DNA from 2 places in the Kutzneria sp. NPDC051319 genome. Region 2 is predicted to be linked to the other one. Evidence: riboswitches for the same ligand, from Rfam matches in the RefSeq annotation. Region 2 holds a riboswitch; the other holds the start of a gene.
The links. Region 2 has a riboswitch for thiamine pyrophosphate ahead of thiO (glycine oxidase ThiO). Riboswitches for the same ligand answer to the same signal wherever they lie in the genome.
Positions count from the first base shown of each region.

Region 1: another riboswitch for thiamine pyrophosphate. It lies ahead of AB0M73_RS41245 (thiamine ABC transporter substrate-binding protein); the one in region 2 lies ahead of thiO (glycine oxidase ThiO).

Region 1 is NZ_JBFBAM010000074.1:30,254-37,190, reverse strand. Features, by position in the region: gene AB0M73_RS41265 (Uma2 family endonuclease) at 1-568, opposite strand, end outside; gene AB0M73_RS41270 (GNAT family N-acetyltransferase) at 1-6, shown strand, start outside; gene AB0M73_RS41260 (hypothetical protein) at 621-842, opposite strand; gene AB0M73_RS41255 (general stress protein) at 1,419-1,907, shown strand; gene AB0M73_RS41250 (4a-hydroxytetrahydrobiopterin dehydratase) at 1,892-2,197, opposite strand; TPP riboswitch at 2,243-2,354, shown strand; gene AB0M73_RS41245 (thiamine ABC transporter substrate-binding protein) at 2,383-3,429, shown strand; gene AB0M73_RS41240 (iron ABC transporter permease) at 3,405-4,982, shown strand; gene AB0M73_RS41235 (ABC transporter ATP-binding protein) at 4,982-6,016, shown strand; gene AB0M73_RS41230 (NB-ARC domain-containing protein) at 6,248-6,937, shown strand, end outside.
Region 2 is NZ_JBFBAM010000007.1:103,149-110,085, forward strand. Features, by position in the region: gene AB0M73_RS08975 (S1 family peptidase) at 1-632, shown strand, start outside; gene thiE (thiamine phosphate synthase) at 821-1,465, opposite strand; TPP riboswitch at 1,485-1,594, shown strand; gene thiO (glycine oxidase ThiO) at 1,590-2,693, shown strand; gene thiS (sulfur carrier protein ThiS) at 2,696-2,896, shown strand; gene AB0M73_RS08995 (thiazole synthase) at 2,900-3,655, shown strand; gene AB0M73_RS09000 (MarR family transcriptional regulator) at 3,706-4,140, shown strand; gene AB0M73_RS09005 (NADP-dependent oxidoreductase) at 4,120-5,058, opposite strand; gene AB0M73_RS09010 (helix-turn-helix domain-containing protein) at 5,152-5,538, shown strand; gene thiD (bifunctional hydroxymethylpyrimidine kinase/phosphomethylpyrimidine kinase) at 5,609-6,436, opposite strand; gene thiC (phosphomethylpyrimidine synthase ThiC) at 6,433-6,937, opposite strand, start outside.

The DNA.
Region 1 (6,937 bases), on a different contig from region 2:
GGTTGAACATCGCCGCGAGGTCGATGTCGATGGGGAACGGCACCGGACGCTCCAGGCGACCACGGAAGATGCCGGCCGGGACATATGTGCTGGTCGGCCGGTCCAGCTCGTAGACGTGCACCACGGGTGCCCCGTCTTCCTCTTCGATGATCCAGAAGTGGGCGATGCCAGCTTCGGCGTACTTGCGAAGCATGACCGTGCGGTCCCGGTGCTCGGATTCCGGGGAGACCACTTCGACAGCGAGCACCACATCGCTGGGAGCGAACCAGGTTCGGTTGAAGTCGATCGGCGCCACTGTCGCGAGAATGTCGGGCTCCGGCCGGTTGCGCTCGTCGAGCCGGACCGTCATCTCGGGAACTACGTAAATGCCGTCCGGAGCCTGGCTGGCAAGGGTGTTCGTGAAAACAGTAATGACGATGGCACGCCAGTACCGCCGCGGCGACACCATGAAGACAAGGGCTCCGTCGATCAGTTCCGTGTGCCTGGGAGCCCCCGGCAGGTGGTCCAGGTCGTCCGCGAACCAGCCCTCGGCGCGGGGAGGGCGCATCCAGTCCGGCAGAGCGGTCATGACCCAGCGGTAGCCGGTGTGTCGGGGCTCAGGGAGCCCCGACACAGGTGGCTCACTGCTCGGAGTGGCGGTGCCGAGCGGCGTAGATGATCACGCCGAAGGCGGCGGTGAGGATGAACAGGCCGGCGGCGCCGGCGAAGATCAGGTCGCCGTTGCCCTGATCGGGCTGGGCGGTGACCCGCGGGTTGGGTGAGGCGGCCTGGGCCTGCACGGCGAACAGGACGGCGAGAACGACGGCGGCGGCGCTGGCGGTTGCGGTGCGAACGAACTTCATCACTTCTGATCCCCTTGAACGGCTTCACTACCAACGACGCACGGGGAGGGGCGATCGTTGCCCGGGTCGCGCAGGTCACAACCCGATGGGGTGAGAGGGCGGGACGGGACTCCCGAGGGTCTGTCGGAAAACAGGTTCGGGCGGGACACGTCGGGGCCTGGGGGAGGGGTGTCGCTGGGCTCTGTGGGGGCGTGCTGGAAGGCGGCTTTCGGTGTGCCGCCGGGCGGGACATGGTGGGGCGCGCGGGTGGAGGTGTTGCTGGGGTGTGCTGGAAGGCGGCCTTCGGTGTGCCGCGGGGCGGGAGACAACGGGGCGCGCCGGTGGAGGCGTGCTGGAAGGCGGCCTTCGGTGTGCCGCCGGGCGGGAGACAGCGGGGCGTGCGGGTGGAGGTGGCGCTGGGGTGTGTCGGAAAGCGGGTTTCGGTGTGACGGTGGGCGGGACTCGCGGGGGTGCATGTTGCGGTTGGGCGGGACTTGCGGGGCGCAGTCTGAGATTCGGCTGTGGAGTTCGGGGGAGGGGCACAAGGGGGGTGGGGGCGGCGTTGAAGCAGGTGTAAGGCCGACAAGGAGGGCCAAGATGACTACAGCATTCGCGAACAACAACGGGCCGGCGTCGGCGCTGCCCACTCCGCCCACCGGCTGGCCGATCGGGTCGTACGACACCTACGAGCAGGCGCAGCGGGCGGTGGACTTCCTTGCGGACCGGGACTTTCCGGTGCAGGACATCACCATCGTCGGCGTGGAGCCGATGCTGGTCGAGCGCGTGGCGGGGCGGCTGAGCTGGGGACGGGTGCTGGGCGCGGCGGCGGCCTCGGGCGCGTGGTTCGGCCTGTTCGTGGGCATCCTGCTGTCGCTGTTCACGGCGGGCGGGGGCTGGCTGGTGATCGCGCTGGGCCTGCTGGCCGGCGTGGGATCGAGCATGATCTTCGCGGCGATCAGCTACGCCTCGACGAGGGGCAAGCGGGACTTCGTGTCGCAGAGCCAGCTGGTGGCCCGCCGCTACGACGTGCTGTGCCAGCCGCGCAACGCGGAGGCGGGCCGCAACCTGCTCTACTCGCTCGGCTGACCGAGCAGCTCCAGCACATTGTCGATCTCGCCGGCGAGTGTCACGTCCAAGGCCGTGATGCCGCCGGCGCTGTGCGTCGAGCATCGAAACGTCAGGGTCCGCCAGCGGATGTCGATGTCGGGATGGTGGTTGTCGTTCTCGGCGATCTCGGCGACGCGGTTCACCGCCTGGATCGCCTCGGAGAAGCTGGCCAGTTCCGCGATGCGGACTATGGCCTCGCCGTCCTGGGTCCACTGGGACAGCCGCCCCAGCGCCTCGGTCACCTGGTCGTCACTGAGCAATTCCGCCATGCCCTCCATGGTGGTCCTGACCACGCCTGAACGCAGCGTAAGCTCCGGGTGAGCCACGGGAGTCCGGTACGCCGGGCTGAGAGGAGAGCGGGCGAGCTCTCGACCGTAAGCACCTGATCCGGGTCATGCCGGTGGAGGGAGGCACTACGGGCGACCTCGCGCGACGAGGTCACCTGGAGGAGAACTTGACCCGGACGGCACGGCTGGCCGCGCTGGCGCTGGCGGCGACGACACTCGCCGGCTGTTCGCTGGTCGGAGGCGGCGAACAGGCCCCGAGCGGACACACGGTGACGCTGGTCACCCACGACTCGTGGGCGGTCGACAAGGCACTGTGGGCGGATTTCCAGAAGACCTCGGGCATCACGGTGAAGGTCAGCACGAACGGCGACGCGGGCGCGCTGACCAACAAGCTGGTGCTGACCAAGGCCAACCCGATCGGCGACATCGCGTACGGCGTGGACAGCACCTTCGCGTCCAGGGCGCTGTCGGGCGGCGTCTTCGCCCCGTACAGCAGCCCGGACGCGGGCAAGGGCCCGCAGCGCTACCAGATCGACGACTCGCACCGGCTGACGGCGATCGACGTCGGCGACGTGTGCCTGAACGTGGACACGGGCTGGTACGCCCAGCACAACCTGCCGGCGCCGACCGGCTACGACGACCTGGTCGATCCCCGCTACAAGGGACAGACCGTGGTGGAGGACCCGTCGACCTCGTCGCCGGGCCTGGCCTTCCTGCTGGGCACGGTGAAGCAGTTCGGCGCGGACAAGTGGCCGGACTTCTGGACCAAGCTCAAGGCCAACGACGTGAAGGTCGACGCGGGCTGGGACGAGGCGTACACGCAGGACTTCTCGGGCTCGTCGGGCAAGGGCCCGCGCCCGGTGGTGGTGTCCTACGCGTCCTCGCCGGCCGACGAGATCGGCGACGACGGCAAGCCGCGGACCAAGGCCGTGTTGAACACCTGCTACCGCCAGGTCGAGTACGCGGGTGTGCTCAACGGCGCCAAGAACCCGGACGACGCCAAGAAGGTGTTGGACTTCCTGATCTCGCAGAAGTTCCAGGAGCAGGTGCCGGGCAGCATGTACGTCTACCCGTCGCGTGAGGGCGTTGCCCTGCCGGACGCCTGGAAGACGGCGGCCCCGCTGCCGGACGCGCCGGCGCAGCTGCCGGCCGACCAGGTGGACGCCAACCGGGAGAAGTGGGTCCAGCAGTGTCGAACGCTGCTCCAAGGCTAGTTCTGCTGCTGCTGGCCCTGGTTCCGGTCGGCTTCCTCGGCCTGTTCTTCGCCTGGCCGGTGGTGTCGATCGTCGGCATCGGCCTGGGCGGCAGCGGCGTCACGGAGGTGCTGACCAGCGGCGACACCTGGCGGCTGGTGGCGTTCACGCTCGGCCAGGCGGCCGCGGCGACGCTGGTGGCGGTGCTGATGGGCATGCCGCTGGCGTATGTGATGGCGCGCTGCAAGCTGCCGGGTGTCGGCCTGGTGCGCACGCTGATCCTGGTGCCGTTCGTGCTGCCGACGGTGGTGGTGGGCCTGGCGTTCCGGTCGCTGCTGCCGGACGGCGGCGTGCTGTCGATCGTGCTGGCCAACGCGTTTTTCAACGTCGCAGTGGTGGCCCGGACGGTGGGCGGGCTGTGGGCCCACACGGATCGGCGCGCGGAGGAGGCGGCCCGGTCGCTGGGGGCGTCGCGGTGGCGGGCGTTCACGTCGGTGGTCCTGCCGGCCATCGCGCCGGCCATCGGTTCGGCCGCGGCGGTGGTTTTTTTGTTCTGTGCCACCAGTTTCGGTGTGGTGCTGATGCTCGGCGGGGCGCGCTACCGGACGTTGGAAACCGAGATCTACCTCCGCACGGTCGACCTGTTCGATTTGCCCGGCGCGGCGGCGTTGTCGATCCTCCAGGTGGTCGCGGTGATCGCCGTCCTGCTGGTCGGCGCGTTCGCACGGCGACGCCGGGAGACGGCCTTGAAGTTGCGTGGCCGCACGGAGACGGCGAAAAGGCCGGTCGGTGCTGAATGGATCGTGGTGGCAGCGGCCGCAGTCGTCGTGATCGCCCTGCTGGTGCCGATCGTCGGCCTGATCGCACGGTCACTGACCACAATGGACGGTTGGCGCGCGCTGGCCGGCACCGGCGACGACGGCACGCTGGAGGTGTCGGCCTGGCAGGCGGCGTCGAACTCGATCCGCGCGGCGACCGACGCCACGATCCTGGCGATGCTGCTCGGTGTGACGGCGGCGGTGGTGCTCTCGCAGCTGCGCCGCGGCCGCGCGGTGCTCGGCGAGACGCTGGACCTGGCGCTGATGCTGCCGCTGGGGGTGTCGGCGGTGACGGTGGGCTTCGGCTACCTCGTCACGCTCGGCGATCTGCCCTTCGACCTGCGGACTTCGCCGCTGCTCGTGCCGTTCGCGCAGGCCCTGGTGATCACGCCGCTGATCGTGCGCACGGTCCTGCCGGTGTTGCGGGCGATCGACGAGCGGCTGCGGCAGGCCGCCGGCACCCTCGGCGCGGGGCCGTTCCGCGTGTGGCGCGAGGTCGATCTGGCGCTGGCCTGGCGGTCGCTGATCGCGGCGGCCGGGTTCGGGTACGTGGTCGCGTTGGGCGAGTTCGGCGCGACGAGTTTCCTGGCGCGCCCGGACGCGCCGACGCTGCCGGTGGCGATCGCACGGCTGATCTCCCGTCCCGGCGAGCTGAACAACGAGATGGCCTACGCGGCGTGCGTGGTGCTGATGCTGGTCACCGTGGTCGCCGTGGTGGCGATCGAACGTCTGACGCCGGCCGTTGGGGAGTTCTGATGGCACTGGAACTACAGGGTTTGTCCGTACGCTACGGCTCGTTCGCGGCAGTGTCCGATGTGGACCTGAGCGTGGCCGACGGCGAGGTGGTCGCGCTGCTGGGGCCGTCGGGCTGCGGCAAGTCGACGCTGCTGCGGGCCGTCGCCGGCCTGGAGCGGACCGCTGCGGGCTCGATCCGTTGGGACGGAACGGATCTGGCCGGCGTCGCGGTGCACCGGCGCGACTTCGGGCTGGTGTTCCAGGACGGACAGTTGTTCCCGCACCGGGATGTTGCCGCGAATGTCGCCTTCGGCATGCGCATGCACCACGTCGACAAGGCCGACCGCAGTGCCCGAGTCGACGAACTCCTCACACTGGTCGGCCTCGAAGGCTACGGCGAACGCCGCGTGACGGAGTTGTCCGGCGGCGAGCAGCAGCGAGTCGCCCTGGCCCGGGCCCTGGCCCCCAAGCCCCGCCTGCTGTTGCTAGACGAGCCGCTGTCCGCTTTGGACCGAGCGCTGCGCGAGCAGCTCGCCGTGGACCTGGCTGCCCTGCTGCGCGCCACCGGCACCACCGCGCTGGTCGTCACCCATGACCACGACGAGGCGTTCACGCTGGCCGACCGGGTCGCGCTGATGCAGGCCGGGCGGATTCGGCAGGTCGGGCCGCCGGACGAGGTGTGGCGGCACCCGGCCGATGACGTGGTGGCCGGTTTCCTCGGCTGCACCACGTTCGTGCCGGCCCGGGCCGACCGGGACCTGGTGACCAGCTCGCTCGGCGAGGTCGCGCTGCCGGGCTCCGGCGACGGAACTGTGCTGCTCGGCTTGCGCGCCAACGCTTTGCGCACCGATCCGGGCGGCTTCGTGCACGGCGAGGTGGTGCAGCGGCTGCACCGGCGCGATCACGCCCGGCTGCTGGTGCAACTCAGCGGCGACGGCGTGCCCAGCGGCCCGGTCGAGGCGGTGGCGCCGGTGGCCGGCGCGCCCGAGCCCGGCGACGCCATCCGGCTCGCCCTCGACGCGGACGGCATCGCGCTGACCGGACCGGCCGTGTGATTCGGGCCGGTTCGGTGCCGTAAATTCGCAAACCTTTTCTCCCTGATTTCCGGGGTTGGACGTCGACGATCGGTCCGGCCGAAGTTCGCTCGACCGTTTGTCGCGCGTTTTCGACTGGTCGTCGCAAAGGCCTACAGTCGCCCTCGGCGGCCGGTAGCGTCCGGATGTCCTTCGGATCTGGGGATGGGGAAGGAGCGGGCGTCGCCATTGTTCGGCGCCCGGGCGTGTCTGATGTCAAAAGAAATCGATGAGGTTCTCGGATCGGCGGTCGCCAATACCGTCGCCGCCGGTCTTTACGACAACGTGGTGCAGGCCGGGGAGATCAATGGCGGCGTGCACCTGCATCCACAGACCGCCAGCCGGCCGGCTCCGCCCGGCCACCTGCCGCCGCGGCCGCGCGCGTTCGCAGGTCGAGAGCGGGAAACGCGGCTGCTCACGGCGGCGCTGACCCGGTCGGGCATCGCGATGATCTGCGGCGCGGGCGGCATCGGGAAGACCTGGCTGGCGCTGGACTGGGCATATCGGAACATTGACCGATTCCCGGACGGCCAGTTGTTCGCGGACCTGCGCGGCTTTGACGCGGCCGGTGAGCCGAAGACCCCTTACGCCGTTCTGCACTTCTTCCTTCAGGCACTCGGTGTCGAATCTGGGCGAATTCCACTCGACATCGATGGTATGGCCTGCCTGTACCGCAGCCTGGTCGCCGGTAAAAGAATGCTCATACTGTTGGACAATGTGCGGGAAATTGCCCAGGTCACGCCCTTGTTACCGGGGAGTTCGAACTGTTCGGTGATGATCACCGGCCGGAGTCGGCTGGTCGGACTGCTGGTGCAGCACGACGCTCGACTCGTGCCGATGGACGTCCTGTCCGCGGCCGACGCGCACTCGATGCTGGCCCGCCGGCTCGGCGCCGCCCGCATC
Region 2 (6,937 bases):
CGGCCGGTGCGGCCGTCCGCGCGCAGGCCGTGACCGAGCGACCGAAGCCGCTGTACGCCGTTCGCGGCGGCGACGCGTGGTACGGATCGAACTTCCGGTGCTCGGTCGGCTTCAGCGCCACCGACGCCGCCGGCGGCAAACACTTCGTGACCGCCGGCCATTGCACGGCCGGCGGCGGTGCTGCATCCGGGTACAACCAGGTTTCACTCGGTCGGATCAACGGCAGCCACTTCGGCTCCGGCGGGGACTACGGCAAGGTCGACGTGACCAGCGGCCAGTGGACGCTGTCCGGGACCGTGGCCAGCGGCGGAGGCGCCGTGGCCGTCAAGGGCTCCGCCGAGGCCGCCGTCGGCGCCGCGGTCTGCCGCTCCGGCTCCACCACCGGCTGGCACTGCGGCACCATCCAGGCCAAGAACCAGACCGTCGTCTACCAGCAGGGCACCGTCACCGGCCTGACCAGGACCAACGTCTGCGCCGAGCCCGGCGACTCCGGCGGCGCCTGGATCAGCGGCAACCAGGCCCAGGGCGTCACCTCCGGCGGCTCCGGTGACTGCACGCACGGCGGCACCACGTACTTCAGCCCGGTGAACCCGGCGCTGAGCACCTACGGACTACGGCTCGTGACGAGCTGATTCCCCGGTGGGCTCCCCCTGCAAGCCCACCACCGCCCCGGCGGCCGGCACCCCTCCCTGCAAGCCGGCCGCCGGGGCTTTTTTTGTTCTACGTGAGTGGCTCATTTCGCTTCCAGGGGCACCTGAGTGGCTCAGGTGCCCGAAAACGCGAAATGAGCCACTCACGTAGCGAAAAAACGCCGCCGGGCCTAGGCGAGGCGGGCCTTCAACGCCTCGGCCGCCGCACGGGGGTCCTCCGCCGCCGTGATGGCCCGCACGACCACGATCCGCTGCGCGCCGGCGGCCAGGACCTCGTCCAGGCGGGGCAGGTCGATGCCGCCGATGGCGAACCAAGGCCGCTCTGATGTCACATGGCGCACCAGATCCAGCCCTGGCGCCGGCCGACCGGGCTTGGTGGGTGTCGGCCAACAGGGGCCCGTGCAGAAGTAGTCCACGCCGGCCTCCGCGGCGGCGGCGTCGGCCTGCGCGAAGTCGTGGGTGGACCGGCCGATGGCGATGTCGTCGCCGGCGATGCGGCGGGCCAACGGCACGGGCAGGTCGTCCTGGCCGAGGTGCAGGACGTCGGCCCCGGCCGCGACGGCGATGTCGGCGCGGTCGTTGACCGACAGCAGGGCCCCGTGGCGGGCGCAGGCCTCGGCGATCACCTCCAGCGCCGCGAGCTCGTGACGGGCCTCCATGCCCTTGTCCCGCAGCTGCACGATGTCCACGCCGCCGGCGAGGGCGGCGTCGACGAACTCGGCGAGGTCGCCGGTCCCGGTGCGGGCGTCGGTGCACAGGTACAGCCGTGCGTCGGCGAGCCGCTTCCTGATCTGATCTCCATCCAGTGCTGGCACGGGTGCTACGGTAGAACCCAGTGGTCCGCACGGGAGCCTGGAGGAACCGGGCTGAGAGGGAGCTTGCCAGCTCTGACCGTCGAACCTGATCCGGGTCATGCCGGCGCAGGGAGCGTGATGTGTCGTGAAGATCGCCGTTGTCGGTGGTGGGGTCGTCGGTCTGTCGGTCGCCTGGGCGGCCGCCGAGGCGGGCCACCAGGTCCAGCTGATCGATGCCGCGCCGGGTTCGGGCGCGTCCTGGGTGGCGGGCGGCATGCTCGCGCCGGTCACGGAGGCGTGGCCGGGCGAGGAACACGTGCTGGCCCTGGGCAGCGCGTCGCTGGACCGCTGGCCGGATTTCGCCGCCAGACTGGAAAAGAACGGTGGCCTCCGCACAGAGGGAACCCTGGTCGTCGCGGTTGATGCGGCCGACCGGGAGGAGCTCGACGGGGTCGCCGACTTCCTGGGCCGACTGGGCCGCGAGGTCGAGAAGGTCAACGCCCGCGAGGCCCGGCGGTTGGAGCCCTCGCTCGGCACATCCGTCCGAAGTGGACTGTTGGTGCCCGGGGACCTGGCCGTGGACAACAGGGTGCTGCTGACCGCGTTGCGCAAGGCGGCGGTGGATGCCGGCACGCAGCCGATCGCGGTCGCCGCGACCAGCGTCAGCGCGGGCGAAGTGCTGCTGGCCAACGGATCCACCGTGGACTGCGATGTCGTGGTGCTGGCCGCGGGCGCCTGGAGCGGCGGCCTGTACGAAGGGCTGGCCAAGGTCATCCGGCCGGTCAAGGGCGAGGTGCTGCGGCTGAAAGCCCGCGACGGGGCCCTTGATCCGCCGAAACGAACGGTCCGGGCCCTGGTCGAGGGCCGGCAGGTCTACCTGGTGCCGAGGGACGGCCGAGGCCTGGTGCTGGGCGCGACCCAGTACGAAGCGGGCTTCGACACCGAGGTGACGGTCGGTGGCGTGCGGGATCTGCTGCGCGACGCCGAACGCGTGCTGCCGGGGATCGGGGAGTACGCGGTGGTGGAATGCGCCGCCGGCCTGCGCCCCGGCAGCCCCGACAACCTGCCGCTGCTGGGCTGGCTGGAGCCGGGCGTGCTGGCCGCGACGGGCCATCACCGAAACGGCATCCTGCTCGCCCCGATCACCGCCGAGGCGGTGGTCGACCTACTGGCCGGCCGTGAACCCCCGGAACCGGCGCGTGCCGCCGATCCGGGCCGACTGCTCGCCGTTTCCAACGGGGGAGGCTGAAAGTGCTGGTCGTGGTCAACGGGACCGAGCGCGAACTGGCCGACGGGGCCACCGTCGCCGACGCGCTCGCCGCCATCGCCGCCCCGCCGCAGGGCATCGCGGTGGCGCTGGACGGCGAGGTCGTGCCGCGCGCCGACTGGGCGGAGACGGTGATCGAGGCCGGCGGCGCCATCGAGGTGCTCACCGCGGTGCAGGGAGGCTGAAGCGTGGACGATCCGTTTGTCATCGCCGACCGCGAGTTCGGCTCGCGCCTGGTCATGGGCACCGGCGGCGCGGCCAACCTGGCCGTGCTGGAACGGGCGCTGCTGGCCGCCGGCACCGAGCTGACCACCGTCGCCATGCGGCGGATGGACGCCGCCGGCGGCACGGGCGTGCTGGACCTGTTGCGCCGCCTGGGAATTGAGCCGCTGCCGAACACCGCGGGCTGCCGGACGGCGGCGGAGGCGGTGCTCACGGCCCGGCTGGCCCGGGAGGCCCTGGAGACCAACTGGGTGAAGCTGGAGGTCGTCGCCGACGACCGGACCCTGCTGCCGGACTCCGTGGAGCTGCTCGACGCCGCCCAGCAGTTGGTCGACGACGGCTTCGTGGTGCTGCCCTACACCAACGACGACCCGGTGCTGGCGCTGCGGCTGGAGGAGGTGGGCTGCGCCGCCGTGATGCCGCTGGGTTCCCCCATCGGCACCGGTCTCGGCATCCGCAACCCGCACAACATCGAGCTGATCGTCTCCCGTGCGAGCGTGCCGGTGATCCTCGACGCCGGCATCGGCACCGCCTCCGACGCCGCCCAGGCCATGGAGCTGGGCTGCTCGGCCGTGCTGCTGGCCACCGCCGTCACCCGTGCGCAGGACCCGGAGCGCATGGCGGCGGCGATGCGTGGGGCAGTGGAAGCAGGCCGTTCGGCCCTACTTGCGGGGAGAATTCCGCAACGCTTCTGGGCGCAGGCCTCCTCCCCGGCTCGTTGAGTCATCATGAACGAGAGGTGCCACCAACCCGAGGAGTGAGTGTCGTGGCGATGTCGACGACGACGGCTACGGTCGACGAGACCACGCGGCTGTACCTGGCGGTCGGCCGGTTGTCCCGGATCCTGCGCCGCAGCGGGTCCCCCGGCCTCGGCCAGGGCTCGATCTCGGCCCTGGCCACGCTGGCCTACAAGGGGCCGATGCGGCTGGGCGACCTGGCCGCGCGGGAGGGGGTGGCCCCGCCGACGCTGTCCCGGATCATCGCCGCGCTGGTGGAGTCCGGCTACGTGATGCGGGAGGCCGACCCGCAGGACGGCCGCGCGTCGCTGGTGCGGGCCACGCCGGAGGGCGAGCGGATCATGGCCGGGGTCCGCTCCGAGCGGCTGCACGAGTTGCACAACCGCCTGGAGCGGCTGACCGAGGAGCAGCGGACCGCGCTGGCCGCCGCCGTGCCGGCGCTGGAGGCCCTAGTGTCCGAGGACGTCTAGCACCAGCTTGCCGGTGAGCTGGTTGGACGCGCCGATTTCGTGCGCCTTGCCGGCCTCGGCCAGCGGGAGCACCTGGTCGACGTGGACGGTCAGCTTGCCGTCGGCGATCAGGTCGAGCAGGGCCAGCAGACCGCGCTGGTCCGGCTCGACGAGGATGCCGGTGGCGCGGACGCCGAGCTCGGCGGCCTTGGCCGCCAGCGCGTCGTCGACGCCGCCGGGCACGGCGAACACGGTGCCGCCCGGCTTGAGCACGTCCGCGGAGCGCAGCGCGTTGTCGCCGCCGATCAGGTCGAACACCACGTCCACGTCCTTGGCGACCTGGGTGAAGTCGGTGGTGGTGTAGTCGATCGGCTCGTCGACGCCGATGCCCCGCAGGAAGTCGTGCTTGAGCGTGCGGGCCGTGCCGTAGACGTAGGCGCCGTGGGCCTTGGCGATCTGGACCGCCAGGTGGCCCACGCCGCCGGCCGCGGCGTGTACGAGCACCTTCTGCCCGGGCTGAACCTTGGCGTCGTCGACCAGCGCCTGCCACGCCGTCAGCCCGGCCAGGGGCAGCGCGGCGGCCTCGAAAACGCCGAGGTCGGCCGGCTTGCGCACGAAGTGCCGCGACGGGGCGACGACGTACTCGCCGTAGCCGCCGGCCTGCTTCGGGAACAGCGGCATGCCCAGCACCTCGTCGCCCGGCTTGAGCCAGCTGACCCCGAAGCCGACGCGTTCGACCGTGCCGGCGACGTCCCAGCCCAGCACGAACGGCGGCGTGCCGAGGAACACGCCGTGCTCGCGGGTCTTCCAGTCCACCGGGTTCACGCCCGCCGCGTGCACCCGCACCTCGATCTCCGTCGGCCCCGGCTCGGGTCGCTCGACCTCGACCACCTTGAGCACGTCCGGTCCGCCCAGCTCGGTCTGGCGCACGACTCGCATCTTCGTTCCCTTCCCATCCAATGGTGACTACGTCATCTTGGGATAGGTGGTACACATCCGCCAGTACGCACTAATTTGTAAAGTAGGTACCTGATGGAAACCGCCTGGGACCCGTATCTGCTGGCCTGCCCGTGCCGGGACGTGCTGGACCTGGTGGCCAACAAGTGGACCGCGCTGATGGTCGGCAAGCTGGCCCAGCGTCCGCACCGGTTCGGCGAGCTGCGCCGCGAGGTGGCCGGCATCACGCCCAAGGTGCTCACCCAGAACCTGCGCAGCCTGGAGCGGGACGGCCTGGTCACGCGCAAGGTCTATCCGACAACGCCGCCGAGCGTGGAGTACGCGCTGACGCCGCTGGGCGAGAGCATCAGCGGCTACCTGATCGCGCTGAACAACTGGACCGCCGCCAACTTCGCCGAGATCAAACGAGCCCGCGAAGCCTACGACGCCGCCGCAGCCGCCCTACCCCAACCCATCACCTGACGTCAGGGCTTCAGAGTTCGGAAGGGACCATTCCTCTACTCGGAGTGGAGGAATGGTCCCTTCACGTCATCTAGAAGCGGTCGTCCGACAGACGCCAGAAGTTCGACACGGGACCGACGCCCGCGCCCAGGGGGTAGGCGTTCTTCACGGCCTGCACGATGAAGCGCTTGCCGAACTCGACGGCGGCCGGCATGGTCGCGCCCTTGGCCAGGGCCGAGGTGATCGACGAGGCCAGGGTGTCGCCGCTGCCGTGCGTGTCCTTGACGTCGAAGCGCGGCCCGGGCAGCTCGATCACGGCCACGCCGTCGTACAGGATGTCCACGCACTCCGGGTCGGCCCGCAGATGCCCGGCCTTGATCAGCACCCACTGCGGCCCGAAGTCGAACATGGCCTTGGCCGCGTCGAGCATCTGGTCCCGGCGCGTCACGTCGATGCCGGTCAGCAGCCGCACCTCGTCGAGATTCGGCGTGACGAGCGATGCTCGCGGAAACAGCAGATTCTTCAGCCCCGCCAAAGCATTGTCGTGCAGCAGCTGGTCGCCGTGCATGGACGCCGACACCGGGTCGACCACGAACGGGACCTTCCGCGCCCGCCCGATGCCCACGTTGTCGCACGCCGCGGCGACCGCCTCGATGATCGCCGCCGACGCCAGCATGCCGGTTTTTGCCGCCGTGACACCGATATCGGTGACCACCGCCTCGATCTGCGCGGCCACCACCTCGGGCGGGATCTCGTGGAAACCCGAGACCCCGACCGAGTTCTGCACGGTGACCGCGGTGACCGCGGTGGTGGCGTGCACGCCGCAGGCGAAGAACGTGCGGCAGTCGGCGTGCACCCCCGCCCCACCGCCGGAATCGGTGCCGGCGATGGTCAAAGCCCGCGGGGGAGTCGAGTTCACGACTCCACTACCGGTAGGTAGACCTGCTTGCCGTGCGCCGAGAACTCCTGCGACATCTCCGCCATTCCCGCCTCGATCGCTTCCACAGAGGACAAGTTGTGCTCCTCAGCGTACTTGCGCACGTCCTGGGTGATGCGCATCGAGCAGAACTTGGGCCCGCACATGGAGCAGAAGTGCGCGGTCTTGGCGGCTTCGACCGGCAGCGTCTCGTCGTGGTAGGACCGCGCGGTGTCGGGGTCGAGCGACAGGTTGAACTGGTCGGTCCAGCGGAACTCGAAGCGGGCCTTGGACAGCGCGTCGTCCCGCTCCTGGGCCTTGGGGTGCCCCTTGGCCAGGTCGGCCGAATGCGCGGCGATCTTGTACGTGATCACGCCGACCTTCACGTCGTCCCGGTTGGGCAGGCCGAGGTGCTCCTTGGGTGTGACATAGCAGAGCATCGCGGTGCCGGCCCAGGCGATCTGGGCGGCCCCGATGGCCGAGGTGATGTGGTCGTAGGCCGGC